4 regions of the Mesorhizobium sp. M1006 genome follow, and region 2 is predicted to be linked to each of the others. Evidence: predicted binding sites of a transcription regulator. Region 2 holds the regulator's gene; each other region holds the start of a gene.
The links. Region 2 encodes PhoB, which activates phosphate uptake and scavenging genes when phosphate is short. Its sites were predicted from a motif close to TGTCATNNANCTGTCAT; they were not measured.

Region 1: the regulator PhoB is predicted to act here: its motif matches at 3,189-3,205, upstream of olsB (l-ornithine N(alpha)-acyltransferase).
Region 3: the regulator PhoB is predicted to act here: its motif matches at 1,641-1,657, upstream of phnC (phosphonate ABC transporter ATP-binding protein).
Region 4: the regulator PhoB is predicted to act here: its motif matches at 3,521-3,537, upstream of NKH60_RS30255 (RNA degradosome polyphosphate kinase).

The regions. Positions count from the first base shown of each region.
Region 1 is NZ_JAMYMZ010000027.1:18,386-23,486, forward strand. Features, by position in the region: gene NKH60_RS22795 (fatty acid desaturase) at 1-935, opposite strand, end outside; gene NKH60_RS22800 (hypothetical protein) at 1,062-1,265, opposite strand; gene grpE (nucleotide exchange factor GrpE) at 1,502-2,137, shown strand; gene olsB (l-ornithine N(alpha)-acyltransferase) at 2,250-3,125, opposite strand; gene NKH60_RS22815 (PAS domain-containing hybrid sensor histidine kinase/response regulator) at 3,275-5,101, opposite strand, start outside.
Region 2 is NZ_JAMYMZ010000018.1:36,943-42,043, reverse strand. Features, by position in the region: gene pstC (phosphate ABC transporter permease subunit PstC) at 1-125, shown strand, start outside; gene pstA (phosphate ABC transporter permease PstA) at 129-980, shown strand; gene pstB (phosphate ABC transporter ATP-binding protein PstB) at 977-1,780, shown strand; gene phoU (phosphate signaling complex protein PhoU) at 1,813-2,520, shown strand; gene phoB (phosphate regulon transcriptional regulator PhoB) at 2,537-3,226, shown strand; gene NKH60_RS18605 (ROK family protein) at 3,236-4,480, opposite strand; gene xylF (D-xylose ABC transporter substrate-binding protein) at 4,766-5,101, shown strand, end outside.
Region 3 is NZ_JAMYMZ010000037.1:14,049-19,149, reverse strand. Features, by position in the region: gene phnL (phosphonate C-P lyase system protein PhnL) at 182-889, shown strand; gene NKH60_RS26140 (DapH/DapD/GlmU-related protein) at 886-1,503, shown strand; gene phnC (phosphonate ABC transporter ATP-binding protein) at 1,739-2,587, shown strand; gene phnD (phosphonate ABC transporter substrate-binding protein) at 2,678-3,586, shown strand; gene phnE (phosphonate ABC transporter, permease protein PhnE) at 3,653-4,609, shown strand; gene phnE (phosphonate ABC transporter, permease protein PhnE) at 4,677-5,101, shown strand, end outside.
Region 4 is NZ_JAMYMZ010000056.1:25,235-30,335, reverse strand. Features, by position in the region: gene ppx (exopolyphosphatase) at 1-1,247, opposite strand, end outside; gene NKH60_RS30255 (RNA degradosome polyphosphate kinase) at 1,247-3,448, opposite strand; gene NKH60_RS30250 (zinc-finger domain-containing protein) at 3,598-3,843, shown strand; gene NKH60_RS30245 (FAD-dependent monooxygenase) at 3,863-5,080, shown strand.

The DNA.
Region 1 (5,101 bases), on a different contig from region 2:
AGGAGTGTGACGCGGCCGATCTCACGCAGCTCCGGATAGTCCCTCAACACTTCCGGAAGCCGGTAGCATGGCACCTTGGCCGAGAGGTGATGCACGTGGTGGACGCCGATATTGCCGGTGATCCAGTTCAGCACCGGCGGCAGGTCGTAATAGGACGAACCGTGCAGGGCAGCGTGCTGGAATTCCCACTCGGAGTCCTTTGTCCACTCCGTCTCCTCGAACTGATGCTGGACATAAAACAGCCAGATGCCGGCCGATCCGGCGAGGATGACGATCGGCAAATGCACGACCAGGAACGCGCCGGGGCCAACGAACCAGATGAGCAGCGCGGCGATGACCGCGATGGCGAGATTGGTCGACATCGACGACACCCAGGGGGTGAAACCGCCCCGCATCATGCCCAAGGGCAGTCTCTGCTCGAAAATGAAGATCCATATCGGGCCAAGGCCAAACATCACCAGCGGATGGCGATAGAGGCGATAGGCGAGCCGGCCCCGCCATGACAGTTGCCGATATTCAGCGACCGTCAGTGTCTTGATGTCGCCGGTGCCGCGCTCGTCGAGATTGCCGGCGCTGGCGTGATGGGTTGCGTGGGCGCGGCGCCAGCAATCGTAGGGCGTCAGCGTCAACACGCCAAGCACGCGGCCGATCCAGTCGTCGGCATAGCGGTTGGCAAAGAAGGAGCCGTGGCCGCAATCGTGCTGGATCATGAAGATACGCACCAGAAAGCCGGCTGCCGGAAGGATCAGGACCAGACCCCACCAATGGCCATAGGCATAAGCGGCCGAGGACAGTGCCCACAGCGTGGCGAAGGGGATGAGGGTGATGGCGAGTTCGACGGCGCTGCGACGCCTGTCGGGCTTTTTATAGCGCGACAGGATCTTCAACCAGGCGCGCTTGCTGTTTGCCACAGCTTCGGGGGAAATCATGTTCATCATGAAACATAGGCGGAGCGGCGCGCTGCCGCAAGGCGGAGATCACGCAAAGTTACTGCGGGTAAATGTCGCGCGATGGCGAGGAATTGCGGCCGCAATCGCAGGTCGCGTTGCTGGCGACGGTGTCTACCGACGGCGCCCGCCTGCGACCACCTTGGCTTCGACGCCGTCCAGGCGGTCGAGCAATTCCTTCAGACGGTCGGGAATATCGGACTCCGTGCGGAAGGCCGGTAAGGTGCGCAGAAAGCGCTTGGTCGCCTCGGTGCCGAGCTGGCGCCGGATATCGGCGGCGAGCCCGTCGCGTTTTTCGCCATTCCTGCGGGGCATCATCCAAAATCCTGTGTCGGCTTCGAAACTCTTCCAAGGGAGGAATGGTTCCCGCATTGTAGTGTCCCGGCAAGCAAAGCCGTCGGGTACGGTAAAGTTTGAATTAAAATCGAAAGGTCTGCGCCGTCCGCCATCAAGCAGCGACAGCGGCTGCAGTATCGCTTGCCCCTTGATTTTTGGCCGCTAAACCTCGATATCGGGCGCAAATCCACACCATTCGAAAATGACGGGAAACGGCGATGAGCGACCAGGCAAAAGACGAACGCGCGCCCGATGAAGCCGAGAAGACCGAGGCTGCCGCGGAGCCAAGGGAAGGTGGCGTCGACGGCGACTATGAGGCGCTTGTGCGGCTTCTGAAGGAAAACGAAGAGCTGAAGGATCGCGCGCTGCGCGTCGCGGCCGACATGGAGAATTTGCGCCGCCGTACCGCGCGGGACGTCCACGATGCGCGCGCCTATGCGGTTGCCAATTTTGCCCGCGACATGCTTTCGGTGTCGGACAATCTGCGCCGTGCGCTGGATGCCATCCCCGAGGAGGCCAAGGCGTCGGGCGATGCCGGCTTCAAGACGCTGATCGACGGCGTCGAGATCACCGAGCGCGCCATGCTGTCGGCGCTGGAACGCCACGGCGTGAAGAAGCTTGAGCCCGAGGGCGAGAAATTCGATCCGAATTTCCACCAGGCGATGTTCGAGGTGCCCAATCCCGACGTACCGGCCAACACAGTCGTGCAGGTCGTGCAGCCCGGCTATTCGATCGGCGAGCGTGTTCTGCGGCCGGCCATGGTCGGCGTCGCCAAGGGCGGCCCCAAGCATGTGGCGAGCGAAGCGCCGGTGGAGCCGGGGCCGGTCAACGAGCAGGCTGAGAAGGATGCGTAAGTTAGGGGAGTAGGGGAACAGGGCAGTACGGGAGTAGGGAATAGCGCTACGTCGGGCAAAGTAGAGCAATTGCCTACTCGCGCCCTTGCCTTCTCTCCGCCTACTCCCCTATTCAGGCCGCAAACCGCTGCGCTTCTCCGCCATAATAATTGACGTAGCGGGCACCGATCTCCTTGACCGGCATCACCACGAACACGTCGACCGTCGAGAATTCACGGTCGATGACGCAACCGTCGCCGATGCGCGCGCCGACGCGCAGATAGCCCTTGACCAGCGGCGGCATCGCGGCGATCGCCGCCTTGGTATTGACGGCCTCGATCGGCATCAGATCCATCGAACAATAGCGCCCGGCGACGGCACGCACGTCCCATGATGAATTCGTCCGGCAGTGGTGGGCAAGGTAGGTCAGCGCCTCTGCATGTGCCGCCGGCACGGTGCCGTGGAACGACGCGCAGCCGGTCATCACGCCAATGCCGTAATGGTTGATATAGGCCCAGATGCCTTGCCACAGCGCCTCGATGGTGCGCTTCGAGCGGTATTCGGGCAGAACACAGGAGCGGCCGAGCTCGAGGAAGCGCTGGCCAGGATGCCGCGCGATCAGCTTGGTCAGTTCGAATTCGCCTTCGGAATAGAAGCCGCCGGCGGCCGCGGCAATCTCCTGCCGCAGCAGGCGGTAGGTGCCGACGATGCGGCGATGCTCGGGGCCGGAAAGCGAAGTATCGAAGACCAGGAGATGATCGCAGAGGGGATCGAAGCGATCGGCATCGCGGCGGTCCTGCATCTGGAACAGGTCCTTCCTGGCACCAAGCTCGTCGTAGAACACCCGGTAGCGCACTTCCTGCGCGGCAGCGATCTCGGCCTCGTTGCGGGCGAGCCGCACTTCGAGATTGCCGATGCGGCCGAGCGATGCGCCTTTTATGACGGCATCGGCGTTCCGGCCGACGAGCAAAGGCCCGCTGGCGTTCGGCCGAGCATCACATTCCGGCATGACTGTATGCACGAGTGATTCTCCTTCGAGCCATCCCTCTTGGCACGGGGATACGGTGTAGGTGCAACAGGATTGTGACAGTACCGTGATACGGCTCTGCGGGCAATACTTCGTCGGCTGGGCAATCTATCAACCGTCGATGTTGTGCCTCAGGCGGCCGCTTGCCCTTCGACCGCATGAACCAGGGCATCGGGGTCGAGCGGCTTGGTGACGAAGCCGCTGGCACCGTGAGCGAGCACGGCGTGGCGGGTCTTTTCCTGGCTGTCGGCCGACAGCACCATGATCGGCACCGGCGGCACCGCGGTCTCCTCCTCATGGCGGCGGATGGCGGCGATGGCGTCCAGGCCGTCCATGACAGGCATATGCAAGTCCATCAGCACCACGTCGTAACGGTGCTTGTGGCCGGTGCTGATGACCGCCTCGACGGCGGCCTTGCCGTTGCCGACCACTTTCACGCGATGCCCGGCCTTCAGCAGCGTAGCGCGGGCCAGCATGGCGTTGATGTCGTTGTCCTCGGCGATCAGCACCGACAGGCCCTGCTGGCGGGCGCCAATGGCTTGCCCCGCCTGCGCGCCGCGCCTTTGCAGTTGCGGCTCGGCGACGACCGGCGCGTGGCTGGTCAAAAGCACGCGCAGCAATGTCTCGCCGCGCACCGGCCTCGCAAGGAAGGTGGCGTAACCATTGGCACGGAACTCGCCAAGCATGCCACGGTCGGTCGGTGCGATCAGCGTCACTGCCTCGCAATCGGCAAATCCGCTCTGGCGCAGGCGCCTGAGCAGCCTGCCGTCGCTTTGCTCCATGGCAGCATCGATCAGCAGCACGTCGCAGCTCTCGGCGAAAGGGGTGGCCTGGGCGGCGGCGGTGGCCAGATCGACCGTGCCGCCATTGCCGCGAATGGTGCGGGCGAGGGCTTCGGCCTCGACCAGGTTCTTCGACACGATCACCGCATGCCGGCCCGACAGCGCGTCCTGGCGGATCTGCGGCGCCTCGACGGCGGAAATAGCGGGAATCTCGAAGACGAATTCGGACCCCTGGCCAAGCCGGCTCGACACAGAGATAGTGCCGCCCATGGCGGTCACCAGGCGCTTGGAAATGGCGAGACCGAGGCCGGCACCGCCATGCGCACGGGTCGAGGTGCCGTCAGCCTGTTCGAAGTCCTCGAATATGCGCTCCATGTCCTGCTCGCGCAGACCGGGGCCGGTGTCGGTGATGGTGAAGCGGATGCGGTCGGTGGTTTCGGTGCGGACGCGGGCGATGCTTGCCAGGACGCCGCCGCTGTCGGTGAACTTGACGGCGTTGCCGATGAGATTGAGCAGCACCTGCCTGACCCTGCCGGGGTCGGCGGTGATCAGCTGCGGCACGTCGGGTTCGACATGACAGCCGAGGCCGATATCCTTGGCAAAAGCCCGCGCCGCCAAAAGCTCGATGACATTGTCGGCGATCTCGCGCACCGACATCGGCTGCGGTTCGGGATCGAAGCGGCCGGCCTCGATCTTGGAGTAGTCGAGCAGGTCCTCGATCAGCGCCAGCAGCGCGCTGGCCGAGGTCGAGATGGCGCCGACATAGGTCCGCTGCTCGGGCGAAAGGCTGGTGTCGGCGAGAAGCCGGGCCATGCCCATGATGCCGTTCATCGGCGTGCGGATCTCGTGGCTGACGGTGGCGAGGAAGCGCGATTTGGCCTGGCTCGCATATTCGGCCCGCTCGCGGGCGGTGATCAGCGAGGATTCGGCGCGCTTGCGAGCGGTGATGTCGCGGGCGATGGCGCGATGCGAAACGGCGCCGCTGTCCTTGTCGCGCACCGACAGCTCGATCCAAGAGAACCAGCGTGGGCCGTCCGGCGTGCGAATGGCGACGTCGGTGGAACTCAGGCATTCATGGTCGGAAAACGCGGCGTCGGGGACGATGCCGACATCGATGCCTAGTTCGGCCAGGGACTTGCCGGCAAGCTCGCGCTGGTCGGTTTCGACAAGGTCGGC
Region 2 (5,101 bases):
CCGACGGCGACCTCTACACCTCCTCGCTGGTTTCGCTCGGCCTGATCCTCTTCGTCATCACCTTCCTGATCCTCGCCGCCGCCCGCTATATGCTGATGCGGATCGACGCCCGTACGGGAGCCTGACCGATGTCGACATCCTCATCGCTCCACAGCCGCCGCAAAGCCAGGAATTCGGTGATGATGGCGCTTTGCGTCGTCGCCGCCGGCATCGGGCTTGCCTGGCTGGCGCTCATTCTCGGCGCGTTGGTCTATAAGGGCACAGCCGGGCTTTCGCTCGCGGTCTTCACCGAGATGACGCCACCACCGGGCGAGGCCGGCGGCTTGCTCAATGCCATCACGGGCAGCCTGCTGATGACGATCATCGCCGTTGTCGTCGGCACGCCGATCGGCGTGCTGGCGGGAACCTACATGGCCGAGTATGGACGCTTTTCGCGCATCACCACCGTCGTCCGCTTCATCAACGACATCCTGTTGTCGGCGCCGTCGATCATCATAGGCTTGTTTGTCTATGAGCTGATGGTGCGGCCAATGGGACATTTCTCGGCCATTGCCGGCGCCGTTGCGCTTGCCATCCTGGTCATTCCGGTGGTCGTGCGCACCACTGAAGACATGCTCAACCTGGTGCCGAACGCGTTGCGTGAAGCCGGTGCCGCGATCGGCGCGCCACGCTGGGTGGTGATCCGTTCGGTCGCCTACCGCGCCGCATTGTCCGGCATCGTCACCGGCATATTGCTGGCGATAGCACGCATTTCCGGCGAGACGGCGCCGCTGCTCTTCACCGCGCTCAACAACCAGTTCTGGAGCAGCAATATCAACGCGCCGATGGCCAGCCTGCCGGTGACCATCTTCCAGTTCGCTCTCAGCCCTTACGAGGAATGGCAGCAACTGGCGTGGACCGGCGCACTCATAATCACCCTGACGGTTCTGGGCTTGAGCATCCTCGCCCGCAGCCTTACCGGACGCAGAGAGGACAGATGACACAGATGTTGTCCCCAGACATGACGATGGCCGAAACGGTCGCCGAGAAGACGAAGATCGAGGTCAAGAACCTCAACTTCTACTACGGCCAGAGCAAGGCGCTGAAGGACATCAGCCTGTCGCTGCCCGAGCGCAGCGTCACGGCCTTCATCGGCCCTTCGGGCTGCGGGAAATCGACGCTGCTGCGTGTGTTCAACCGCATCTATGAGCTCTACCCAAAACAGACGGCCGAGGGCCAGGTGCTGCTCGACGGCAAGAACATTCTCGACCGGTCGCAGGATCTCAACCTCCTCAGGACCAAGATCGGCATGGTGTTCCAGAAGCCGACGCCGTTCCCGATGTCGATCTACGAGAACATCGCCTTCGGCGTCAGGCTCTACGAGAACCTCGGCAAGTCCGAGATGGACGGCCGCGTCGAACAGGCGTTGAAGCGCGCCGCGCTGTGGAGCGAGGTCAAGGACAAGCTCAACGCCAGCGGCTTGAGCCTGTCCGGCGGCCAGCAGCAGCGGCTCTGTATCGCCCGCACCGTGGCGGTGAAGCCGGAAGTCATTCTGCTCGACGAACCGGCTTCGGCGCTCGACCCGCTGTCGACTGCCAAGATCGAGGAACTGATCGACGAATTGCAAGCCGACTACACGATCGTCATCGTCACCCACAACATGCAGCAGGCGGCGCGCGTGTCGCGCCAGACGGCGTTCATGTATCTGGGTGAACTGGTCGAGTTCGACCGGACCGAGAAGATATTCACGTCGCCCCGCGAGAAGCGCACGCAGGACTACATCACTGGCCGCTTCGGCTGAGCCGTTCCGATCATGCATATGAGGACAGGACCATGGGCGAACACACAGTCGCTTCTTTCGACGAGGATCTCGAGCAGATCAGCAAGCTGATCCGCGACATGGCCGACCTCGCCGGTTCGATGGTCGGCGGGGCAACCAAGGCGCTGTTGAATTCCGACAACGTGCTGGCGCAACGCGTCGTTTCCGACGACGCCATCATGGATGCGCGTCAACGCGAACTGGACGACCGCGCCATCACCCTGATCGCCAAACGCCAGCCGATGGCCCACGATCTTCGCCATGTGGTCGGAGCGATCCGCATGGCGGGCGACCTCGAACGCATCGGCGACCTTGCCAAGAATATCGCCAAGCGCGTGAGTGCGGTCGGCCTCAGCGCCACGCCGCGGGACCTGTCGCATTCCATCGACGCGATGGCGCAGCTGGTTCTCATCCAGGTGCAGGGTGTCATCGAGGAATATGCTGCAGGCGATGCGGCCGCGTTGGCCAAGCTTCGTGCCGCCGACGAGCGCATCGACGTTAAATACACGTCCGTGTTCCGCGAGCTGTTGACCTACATGATGGAAGATCCGCGCAACATCACCGCTTGCACGCACCTGCTGTTCTGCGCCAAGAATCTGGAGCGGATCGGCGACCATGTCACCAACATCGCCGAAAATGCGTATTATGTGCTGACCGGCGAGCAATTGCCGGTCAATCGTCCGAAGCAGGACGAAACGACAATGTCCGCACCGGTGACATGATGGGGGTGCCCAGCCGATGATCGCACCACGCATAATGGTGGTGGAGGACGAGGAGCCGTTGGGTGTGCTGCTCCGCTACAATCTCGAATCCGAAGGCTACCAGGTCGAGGTGGTGACACGCGGCGACGAAGCCGAGATCCGTTTGCAGGAGAATGTGCCCGACCTTTTGGTGCTCGACTGGATGATACCAGCGGTTTCCGGCATCGAGCTCTGTCGTCGGTTGCGGGTGCGCCCCGAAACCGAGCGGCTGCCGATCATCATGCTGACCGCGCGCGGCGAGGAGAGCGACCGGGTGCGCGGTCTTTCGACCGGCGCCGACGACTATCTGGTCAAGCCGTTTTCGACACCGGAATTCATGGCCAGGGTCAAGGCGCTGCTGCGGCGCGCCAAGCCGGAAGTGCTGTCCAGCGTGCTGAAGGTCGGCGACATCGTGCTCGATCGCGAATCGCACAGGGTCTATCGCAAGAAGAGCGAAATCAGGCTCGGGCCGACCGAATTCCGGCTGCTCGAGTTCATGATGCGGCATCCGGGCCGTGTCTTCTCGCGCAGCCAGTTACTCGATAATGTCTGGGGGGAGACAATCTACATCGACGAACGCACCGTCGACGTGCATGTCGGGCGGCTGCGCAAAGCCGTCAACAACGGCCGGATGCCGGATGTCATCCGCACCATCCGCGGCGCCGGCTATGCGATCAGGGAAGATTGACCCGCCTGGTCAGGCTACGTTCTTTCTGACGCTGGGCCTCATTTGCGCGCCCGGCGCGAAAATCTCCTGGTCGACGAAGCTTAACGCCCGCATCGCGCAGCCTTCGCGGATCAGAGGCAATTCGTTCGGCTCTGTATCGAAGGAGATCGAGCCTGAATGCTGGCCGCCGGCGGTCTGGGCGATTGCCTTCCGCAAGGCCGGCTCGATCAGATCGAAGGCGGCGGCACTGGCGCCGACCATCGCGACCGGTGCCGGATCGATCAGCGCGAACAGCGAGCCGAGACCGAAACCCAGCGCTTCGCCGGCCTTGCGGTAGGCCTCGCGTTCCGGCCCATCTTTCTCGCGCGCCCGGGCCGCCAGTGCGCGCATGTCGGCGTCGCTGACGTCGGCGACCGGTTCGCTGTCTTCGCTCATCTGCCTGGCGTTGCGCCAGATGGCGTAGTTGCCGGCATACGCCTCGATGCAGCCGCGCCGCCCGCAACGGCAGAGCGCGCCGCCCGGACGATGGATCATGTGGCCAAATTCGCCGCCCGAGGAATGCGTCCCGGTGAACAGTTCGCCCTTCAGCACCAGCCCCATGCCGATGCCATGCGAAAGCAGGATGGCGATGAAGTCATCGCGATAGCGATCCGGATTGCGCCAGCGCAAAGCCACCGCCATCATGTTGCAGTCGTTCTCCACCGTTGCCGGGATGCCGAATTCGTCCTCCAGCATGTCGGCAAAGGCGATGTCGGTCTGCGGCGTGATCGGCGACCACAGCATGGCGCGTGCAGGGGAGTCGGTAATGCCCTGAATCGCCAGGGCGATGCGGGCGACACTGCGGACGTCAAGATCTGGATCCTGCAGCCGGCGCCGGACGATGGCCATGCATTCACGGATCAGCTCGTCGCGCGGCATAGTCAGCGTGTCCAGCCGGCGCTGTTCCTCGGCGACCACCTGTCCCGTGTAGTCGATAATGGCGGCCGAAAGGAAATTCAGCGACAACACCACGGTCAGCACCGCCGCCGCTTCCGGGTTGAGGGCGAGGCCGACTTGCGGACGACCGCGTTTCAACGAAACGGGCTCACTTGGCTTGCTCTCGGCGAGGATGCCTTCCCGTATCAGGTCGGAAGAAATCGCCGATATGGTCGAATGACTGAGGCCGGTGGTAGCTGCGATCTCAGTACGCGATGGCTGGCCGGCCCGGCGCACCGCCGAGATCACCATCGCCCGGTTGCGCCGGCGCAAATCGTCATGGCGGATTCCGACCGACATTGTTTTGCTTTCCTCCCGGTTGCCGCGGCCGCTCATGAACCGGAAGCCGTCGGTAATGTCCGACAAATAGTGTCGGATGAGGCAAATAGTGTCAGATGCAGGTGGCGCTGTCATCGTTTATTCCGACGCTCGAAAAAACTCGCAGAGTCATCAAAATCCATCAGAATCGATGTTGACAGCAGCCGGAGATCGGACCAGTATTTTTTCGAGGCTCGAAAAAATTAGAGCTTCTAAGCTGGTCTTTGAGCCAATTGGTCACGCCGTACGCGGCGCAGGGAGGATATGATGAAGAAATTCACGACCGCCATTCTGGCGAGTGTCGCCATGACGCTGGCGCTGGCGTCGGTGGCGCAGGCTAAAGACAAGGTCATCGGCGTTTCCTGGTCGAACTTCCAGGAAGAGCGCTGGAAGACCGACGAGGCCGCAATGAAGGCGGCCATCGAGGCCGCAGGCGACAAGTATATTTCCGCCGACGCACAGTCCAACCCCGGCAAGCAGCTCACCGACGTCGAGAGCCTGATCTCGCAGGGCGCCAACGCACTGATCATCCTGGCGCAGGACGCCTCGGCCATCGGGCCGGCCGTGCAAAAGGCGCTGGACGAAGGTATTCCGGTTGTCGGC
Region 3 (5,101 bases), on a different contig from region 2:
GCCTGCCGGCCATCTCCCCCTCAAGGGGGGAGATCAGCAGCTTTTATGTCCCGCCCGTTCTGCGACACAGGAGAATGGCGAAACCGAATGCGACAGCCAATCTCCCCCCTGAGGGGGAGATGGCCGGCAGGCCAGAGGGGGGTGTTGGCCCGCAGACGAATGACGATTGGAGAACGCTCTGATGGCAACCCCGCTCGTTGTCTCCGATGTCGCGAAGAGCTTCACCATGCATCTGCGCGACGGCATCAAACTGCCGGTGGTCGCCGGTGTCTCGTTCGCGATCAGGGCCGGCGAATGCGCCGTGCTCGGCGGCCCGTCCGGCGCCGGCAAGAGCTCGATCCTGAAAATGCTCTACGGAAATTATGCCGCCGATGAAGGCCAGATCATCGTCCAGCACGAGGGCGGGCTCATCGATCTCGCCTCGGCCAGCCCGCGCACCGTGCTTGCCGTGCGCCGGCTTACCATCGGCTATGTCAGCCAGTTCCTGCGCACCGTGCCGCGTGTCTCTGCGCTCGATGTCGTGGCCGAACCGCTGGTCGAGCGCGGCGAGGAGCGCGAGGTCGCGCACGGCAAGGCACGTGCCTTGCTGGCGCAGCTCAACCTGCCGGAAAAGCTCTGGGCGCTGCCGCCGGCGACGTTCTCCGGCGGTGAACAGCAGCGCGTCAACATCGCGCGCGGCTTCATCACCGAGCACCCGATCCTGCTGCTCGACGAGCCGACCGCTTCGCTCGACGCCAGGAACCGCGACGTGGTGATTTCCCTGATCGCCGCCAAGAAGGCGGCGGGCGTCGCTTTGCTCGGCATCTTCCACGACCACGACGTGCGTGAGGCGGTGGCCGACCGTATCATCGACGTGACCGCCTTCGCCGCCGGAAAAATTGCCGCATGACAAGGAAACTGTCGGAGGCGCCGGTGATCCACGAGACGGCGCAAGTCGAGAACTCGACGCTTGGCCGCTGGACCGAGATCACCGAGCGCTGCCGGGTTTCCGAAAGCACGCTCGGCGACTATTCCTACATGATGCAGGACTGCGGCGTCTGGTGCGCAACGATCGGCAAATTCGCCAACATCGCCGCAAGCGTGCGCATCAACGCTACCAACCATCCGACCTGGCGGCCGACGCTGCACCATTTCACCTATCGCGCCTCGGATTATTGGGACGACGCCGAGCACGAGAGCGAATTCTTCGCCAAGCGCCGCGCCAAACGCGTCACCATCGGCCACGACACCTGGCTCGGCCACGGCTCGACCATCCTGCCCGGCGTCATCGTCGGCGATGGCGCGGCGGTCGGTGCCGGTGCGGTGGTGTCGAAGGACGTCGCGCCCTACACCATCGTCGCCGGCGTACCGGCCAAGCCGATCCGCGAACGCTTCGACCGCCGCACCGCGGAACGCTACCAGGCGCTCGCCTGGTGGGACTGGGATCATGCAAGGCTGCGCGCCGCGCTCGACGATTTTCGGGAGCTGTCGGCGGAGGCGTTTCTGGAGAAATATGGCGGCTAAGGGATCGTGAATGGTGAACGGTGAATGTGAATGGGGGCAGCGGACAGGTTTCGAGACTCAGGGAAGCCGTTCTTATCACCATTCACCATTCGAGCTTCTCGCGCCGAGTTGATCCCGCCCCGCTCCAGGCTGTGGGCAGTAACAAAACTGACATCGTTCCGACACCGCAGGTTCATGCGGCTGCGCTAGCCAGGGTTAACAGACCTTCAATTGCGATTGGACTGGAGCCTGCACCATGTCAGCTACGCTCGAAATCCGCGGCGTCACCCGCCGGTTCGGCAAGAACACCGCCGTCAGCAATGTTCACATCGCGATTCCGCAGGGCCAGATGGTCGGCATCATCGGCCGTTCAGGCGCCGGCAAATCAACGCTTCTGCGCATGATCAACCGCCTCATCGATCCCAGCCAGGGATCCATCCTGTTCAACGGCGTCGAGGTCTCCGGGTTGCGCGGCTCGCCGCTCCGGCGATGGCAGCGCGACTGCGCCATGATCTTCCAGCAGTTCAATCTCGTGCCGCGCCTCGATGTGCTGACCAATGTGCTGCTCGGCCGGCTCAACCACCGCTCGACGCTGTCCAACCTATTTGGCATGTTCTCCCGCGGTGAATGCGCCGAGGCGGTTGCAGCCCTCGAGCGCCTCGACATCGCCCGCACCGCCCTGCAGCCGGCCGGCACGCTTTCCGGCGGCCAGCAGCAGCGCGTTGCGATTGCGCGCGCCATGATGCAGCAGCCGAAGGTGTTGCTGGCGGATGAGCCGATTGCCTCGCTCGATCCGCTCAACGCCAAGGTGGTGATGGATTCGCTGCAGGACATCAATTTGCGCGAGGGCATCACCGTCATCACAAATCTGCATACGCTGGATACGGCCCGCACCTACTGCAACCGCATCATCGGCATGGCCGCCGGCAAGGTCGTCTTCGACGGCTCGCCCGAAGCCCTCAACCGCGAGGCCGTGCGCATGGTCTACGGCACCGACAGCAATGGCGGCGAAATCTCCGAGGCCATCACCTCCACCAGTGTCGCCATCAAACAGAAAATCGCTGCATCCGCCGGACCGCTCGAGCCCGCATTCCCGGGATATTGAGAACGGCCTGATCGCCCGCCCGCGTCAAAGGCACCTGTCAAAAAATTCTAACGCTACCGGCGCGAGGCCGGGACCAACAGGAGAGAGATAATGTTCAGGAAGATGGTTTTTGGCGCCGTTTCATTGCTCGCCATCGCGGCAAGCGCCGCTCACGCCCAGGATATCAAGGAATTCCGCATCGGCATCCTTGGCGGTGAAAACGAAGCGGACCGGCTGCGCAACTTTCAGTGCCTCGCCGATCACCTGAAGTCCGAATTCGGCTTCGAGAAGGTCTCGCTGTTCCCGGCCGCCGACTATGACGGCGTTATCCAGGGCCTGCTCGGCGGCACGCTCGATTTCGCAGAGCTTGGCGCGTCGGGCTATGCCAGCGTCTACCTCAAGGATCCGAACGCCGTGACCCCGATCCTCACCACCCAGCAGACCGACAGCGCGACCGGCTATTATTCGATCGGCCTTGCGCTGAAGTCGTCCGGCATCACCGACATCAAGTCGGCCAAGGGCAAGAAGCTCGGCTATGCCGACCCGGATTCGACCTCCGGCTACCTGATCCCGCTGACCCAGATCCCGAAGGACACCGGCGCTTCGAACGAAACCTTCTTCGCCTCGACCCAGTTCAATGGCGGCCACGAGAACAACCTTCTCGCGGTTCGCGACGGCAAGGTCGATGTTGCGGTTGACGACTCCTCGGGCATCGGCGACTTCAAGAACGGCTACACCTCCGGCACCTTCCACAAGGAAGTCGCCAAGGGCGCCGTGGACCCCAACGATTTCGTTGAAGTCTGGCGCTCCGGCTTGATCCCGAACGGCCCGCTGGTCGTGCGCACCGCACTCGGCGGCGACATGAGCGCCAAGCTCGCCAACTTCTTCACCAGCCTGCCGGCCAAGGACAAGCCTTGCTTCGAGGCCATCGAAGGCGGCGATTTCACCGGCTACGTTCCGGTGAAGCCGGACTTCTACAGCGTCATCGTCGAAGCCCGCAAAGCCGCGATCGGCGGCTGACGACAATTGCGGAAAGGGCGGCGTCCTTCAGCGCCGCCCTTTTTGCGTGTCCGCTCGTGACCCCGTATGACCTTCGCCGCTACAATTCGTTCAGACGCGGTCCGGCAGGCAGCAGACGCCTGGCGACGCCAGACGTCCTTGCGCCGGTTCTACACGGCGCTCGGCATCGGCTCACTGCTTGTCGCCATGTGCACAGCCATGTGGTTCGCCGACGAGGCCAATGCCGGACATTTCTTCGATCGGCTGCCGCACATACTGGATTTCCTTAGTTGGCTTGTTCCCAAGGACTGGAACGACGTCTGGCGGGCGCTGTTCGACATCGCATCGCCGCACGACAAGGGCAGCCAAGAGTTCAACTTCCCGCTTGGCCGCGTCTATCTCTGGGGCGGTTTTTATCTACCCGAATATTTCGAGCTGATGCTCACCACGCTTAACGTGGCGCTGGTTTCCACTTTCATCGGCTTTGTCTTTGCGGTGCCCTTTTCCTTCATCGCCGCGCGCAACTTGACGCCCAGTCCGGTGCTCAGGCTCGTCGTCAAGCGCTTCATGGAACTGCTTCGCGCCTTCCCCGAGATCGTCATTGCCGGCCTGTTCGCAGCCATCCTCTCGACCGGCCCGGTCGCAGCCATCATCGCCATCGGCCTGCATTCCATCGGCGCTCTCGGCAAGCTCTTCTACGAGATCAACGAAAACATCGACATGCGCGCCGAAGAAGGCCTGCGCGCGGTCGGCGCCAACTGGTTCGAGCGCGTGCGCTTTGCCGGCCTGCCGCAAGTGCTGCCCAATTTCATGTCCTACACGCTGCTCAGGATCGAGATCAATGTGCGTATCTCGACCATTATCGGCGCGGTCGGCGGTGGCGGCATCGGCGAGGAACTGAAGCTCTCCATCTCGCGCGGCTTCGGCGCCAAGACGCTGGCATTGGTGCTGCTGCTGTTCACGACGATCTTCCTCGTCGACCAGTTTTCCGCCTGGCTACGCCGCAAGCTCGTCGGCGAGCAGGCATTCATGATGGGTGCCTGACCATGATCCCAAAAAGTGGATTCCCGTTTTTGGAAAAGATCATGGCAAATCAACAAGAAGACTGCCCATGGCCGCAATGACCGCCGATGAGATGCGGTCGATCGAGGAGCGCTTCCCCCAAGTGTTCCGGCGGCCCTTGTACAAACGCTTCGGCCCGCTGGTCCTGTTCACCGGCATCCTGCTCTATCTCCTCTACGCCTTGTGGTTCTTCAGCCTGCCGCAAGTGCTGAGGGAATCGCACTGGGAGCGCCTGCCGCTCTTCCTGACGCAATGGATCAGCTACGATCTGCAGCCGGAATTCCGTCTCGACCAGCCTCAGATCACACCCAGATATCCGCGTTTTTCGGCGCTCGGCGAAGACCCGCATCCCGATTGGGTCATCACCAACGCCAACGGCTCCTACACCGTCCTGATCGACGGCCGGGCCAAATCGGTCACCTTCGACAAGGCCGAAGCGACGCTTGTCGCCAATGGCCAGGCGGTGCCGATGTC
Region 4 (5,101 bases), on a different contig from region 2:
GCTTCATTGAACACGCCCTCGTGGCGAAACAGGCTGACAAGCGCCAGGAAGGCGCGGCCGGGATGATCGACGCCGATGAAGGAGGCGTGGGCGATGATGTTGAGCGATTGCTTGCCGCGATATTCGGGATGGGCACGCCAGCCGATATCGGCGAGCAGGCAGGCGGCGTGGCGGTAGCGCGCCTCATCCCTGGTCTCGTCGATGCCGAAGGCGGCGAACGCCTTGCCGGTCCACTCGACAAGCTCATGCGCGTGGTCGACCGAGCGCGAGCGCAGGCGGGCAAGCTCTTCAGCCGCCGAGATCAGCGGATCGGCCTTCTGCTCGGCCTCGTCGAGCAGCGAGTAGAGAAAGCCCTCGCGCACGCCCAGCGCCGACACGATGATCTTCGACGGCTGCATCGCCGCCATGATCTCCTGCAGCACGATGGCGCCATAGGGCAGCAGCGAGCGACGGTTCTTGGAGATGCCCTCGATGCCTTTGATCTTGTCGATCTCGGCTTTGGCGACCTGCCGGAGGAAGTTCGCGGCGCTTTCGATGCCGATCTCGTAATGGTGCATGACGCCGAGCGGGTAGTTGGTCATTTCCATGTGTAGCCGGGCGAGATTTCGCCAGGTGCCGCCGACCGTGTAGAACGCCCTGCCCTGCCCGCCCTTCAGCAATTTCGCCCGCGCCAGTTGCTCGCGCGTGATCCTTGCCGCCTGGGTCAGCGAGTTCTTCGCCATGTCCTGCAGGCGCAGGCCGCCCAACGGCAGCGTGATGCCGTCACCGATCGTCTCACCATCGATGTCGATCAGCTCGAGGCTGCCGCCGCCAAGGTCGCCGGCGATGCCGTTGGCCGGGTGGAAACCGGAGATGACGCCGAGCGCCGAATAATGGGCTTCCTCGCGGCCGCTCAGCACCTGGATCTCGGTCTTGAGCACATCCTCGGCGCGGTGGATGAAGTCGGGGCCGTTGACGGCCTCGCGAGCGGCGGCGGTCGCCAGCACATACATGCGCTCGGCGCCGGCCTGGTCGGAGAGCGCGCGGAAGCGGCGGAACTCTTCCATCGAGCGCGTCACCGCCTCGGGATCGAGCTTTCCGGTCGAAACGATGCCGCGGCCGAGGCCGGCCAGCATCTTTTCGTTGAACAGCAAGGTCGGCGAGCGCGCCAGTCCTTCATAGATGACAAGACGGATCGAGTTCGATCCGATATCGATGATGGACAGCGGTCGGCGGTCCTGAAGCCGGCCCTGGGACGCTGAAATCATCAGCCCGTCGCTGCGTTCTGTTTCTTGCGGCGCTTGAACTGCGCGATGCGCTTGGGCGCATGCGACTTCAACGCATCGCCCCGTCCGGACAGGCTCGGATTGGTCATGAAATATTCCTGCGCGTTGAACGGTTCCTCGCCCTCCTCCAGCACAACGCGCCGGGAGGTTCCGTCAGCCAATACGTCGAAACTTTGCTGGTTGTCCATGATGTTGCCGAGCATGATCTGGCCGAGCACCTGCTCATGCACAGTTGGATTGGTGATCGGCACCATGGTCTCGACGCGGCGGTCGAGATTGCGCGGCATCAGATCGGCCGAGGAGATATAGACGATCGCCCCGTCCGAGGGCAGGCCGTGGCCGTTGCCGAAGCAATAGATGCGGCTGTGCTCGAGGAAACGGCCGACGATCGACTTCACCCTAATGTTCTCGGATAGGCCGGGCACCTGCGGTCTCAGGCAGCAGATGCCGCGCACGACGAGATCGATCTCGACGCCGGCGCGGCTGGCATCGTAGAGCGCATCGATGACGATCGGGTCGACCAAGGCGTTCATCTTCATCCAGATGCGGGCCGGCCTGCCCTCCAGCGCGTGGCTGATCTCATCCGAAATGTGCTGGAGGATGCGGTCGCGCAGCGTAAACGGCGAGATGGCCAGCCGCATCTGCTCGGCCGGCTCGGCATAGCCGGTGATGAAGTTGAACAATTGGGCGACATCGCGCGCGATCGTCGGATCGGTGGTGAAGAAGGACAGGTCGGTGTAGATGCGTGCCGTGACCGGGTGGTAGTTGCCGGTGCCCAGATGCACGTAATTGCGCAGCCTGCCATCCTCGCGCCGCACCACCAGCGACATCTTCGCATGGGTCTTCAGTTCGAGAAAGCCGAAGACGACCTGGACGCCGGCGCGCTCGAGGTCGCGGGCCCAGCGGATGTTGGCCTCCTCGTCGAAGCGCGCCTTGAGCTCGACCAGCGCCGTCACCGACTTGCCGGCCTCGGCGGCGTCGACCAGAGCGCGTACGATCGGGCTGTCGTTGGAGGTGCGGTAGAGCGTCTGCTTGATCGCCACCACTTCCGGGTCGGCCATTGCCTGGCGCAGGAACTGCACCACCACGTCGAAAGATTCGTAAGGATGGTGGACGATGATGTCCTTCTCGCGGATCGCCGCAAAACAATCGCCGCCATGCTCGCGGATGCGCTCGGGAAAGCGGGGATTGTAGGGGGTGAATTTCAGATCGTCGCGGGCGACGGCGACGATCTCCGAGATCTGGCTGAGCGCCAGCGGACCGGTGAGCACGCTGATCCGGCTTGCCGAGACGCCGAGCTCGCCGGCGACGAAATCGCGCAATTCGGCCGGCATCAGCCGGTCGAATTCGATCCGGATAACCGAGCCGCGGCGCCGCCGCTTCAGCGCCGTCTCGAACAGCCGCACCAGATCCTCTGATTCTTCCTCGACCTCGATATCGCTGTCGCGGATGATACGGAACGTGCCGGAGCCCTTGACCTCATAGCCGGGGAACAGCTTGCCGATATAGAGACTGACCGCCTCTTCGAGTGGAATGAAGCGGACATGATGCTTGCGATCCGGCAAACGGATGAAGCGCCTCAGTGCCACCGGCAGGCGCAGAAGCGCGCTCATTTCCTCGCCGTTCTTGCGATGGCGCAATTGCAGCGCCATCGAGAAACCGAGATTGGGAATGAACGGAAACGGATGCGCCGGGTCGATCGACAGCGGCGTCAGGACCGGAAATACCTGCTCCTGGAAATGGTCCTCGAGCCAGGTCTTCTCGTCCTTGGTCAGGCCATCGCGGGTGATGCTTTCGATGCCTTGTTTGTCGAGCAGCAGCATCAGCGCCGAAAGGCTGTTCTGCTGGTCCTCCTGCAGGCGCTCGACCTCGCGCAGCAATTGTTCGAGCTGCTGCTCGGGAGTGCGCCCATCCGGGCTCTTCAGCACGATGCCTTCGCGCACCTGGCCGGCAAGACCAGCGACGCGGACCATGAAGAACTCGTCGAGGTTGGCGGCCGATATCGACAGGAAGCGAACGCGCTCGAGCAGCGGGTGATTGGCGTTCAGCGATTCCTCGAGCACGCGCCGGTTGAATTGCAGCCAGGAAAACTCGCGATTGACGAAGCGATCGGGATTGCCGCCTTCGGGGCTCGCCGCCTCGACGGTGATGAATTCGTTCTGCACCGGCTTCAGTTCGTTCATGGTTCCCGCTCTTCCCACACCGTTCGACGAGCACAGCCTTAACCGGCTTAACTTATCCTCTGACAGGCTTTTGCGACAGTTTCATTTCATCGATCTTGCAAAGAGACGGGTTATGATCCAGATGCAATCGACGAGATCAGGAGACGACGATGGCAGGCGGTTCCATTCCCCATTTCCAGAACGATGCGGGCTACCCGGCAATCGACATCGGCGTCAAGGAATTCATGTGCACCGGCGCCAATCCGCCTTTCGACCATCCGCATGTATTTCTCGACATGGGCGACGACAATGAAAAGGTCTGCCCCTATTGCTCGACGCTCTATCGCTATTCGCCGAAACTGAAGGCATTGGAAACGCAGCCGCCGGGCTGCCTCTATATCGACCAGGCCGCCTGATTCTTCCGCGACAAGCCTGATGCAGGAAACGCAGTCCCGGCAGGTGGTCATCGCCGGGGCGGGCGTCGCCGGGCTGACCGCGGCACTGGCCTTCGCCGAGCGCGGCTATCGGGTAAAACTGTTCGAACAGGCGCAGCACCTCGAGGCTGCCGGCGCCGGTATCCAGCTTTCGCCCAACGCGACGCGCATCCTACGGCAGCTCGGCGTACTCGATCGGCTGCTGGCGACGGCGGTGCGGCCGGAGGCAGTCGTGCTCAAGGATGCCGCCACGCTGCGCAAGCTGGCGCGCGTACCGCTTGGCCAGGCGGCCGACACGCGCTGGGGAGCGCCCTATGTCGTTGCCCACCGCGCGGATCTGCAGTCAGCGCTGATGCAGCGGATAGCCGAGCGGCCCAAGGTCGAGCTTGTCACCGGTGCCCGCGTCTGCGGCGTCGCAACCAGACCGAATGGCATCACCGCAACAGTCGAGATTGCCGGCACGACCATCGAAACCGAAGCATCGTTGCTGGTCGGCGCCGATGGGGTCTGGTCGTCGGTGCGAGAAAAACTGGCCCGCAAGGCGGCCGAATTCGGCAGAAGCCGATTCTCGGGCGAGCTTGCCTGGCGCGCCACGGTGGCCGCGGACACCCTCGCCGGACAAGCCTTCAGGGCGATCGGTGCGCCCGATTGCGTTACCGCATTCCTCTATCCCGGCTTTCATATGGTCGCCTATCCGGTCAGCCGTGGCACTGCCTTCAACCTCGCTGCCTTCACCAAGGGCGAGCGCATCGCCGAAGGCTGGTCGGGGTATGCCGACCCCGCCAGCCTCGCCAGCGCCATGCGCGGTACCGCGCCGGCGCTGGTTCGCCTGGCGACCGAGGCGGCGCCGTGGACGGCATGGCCGATCCACATTGTCGAGCAGCGGCGGTGGACGACGCCGCAAGGCATCGCGCTGATCGGCGATGCGGCGCACGCGATGACGCCGTTTGCCGCACAGGGCGCGGCGATGGCGATCGAGGACGCGGCGACGCTTGCCGGCTTCATTGCGGCCTCCACAGCCGATCTTGAGGGGGCGCTTGCCGCCTGGGAACAGGCGCGGCGGCCGCGCGTCGCCCAGGTCGCCCGCCGCGGCGCCGTCAATCGCCTCGCCTGGCATGCGGCCGGGCCGGTGGCGATGGCCCGCAACCTGTTCCTGGCGATGCGCTCGCCCGAAAAACTCGCCGCCGATCTCGACTGGCTCTACGGCTGGCGGGCGTAGGACGTTCGGCGGTCCTAAGTC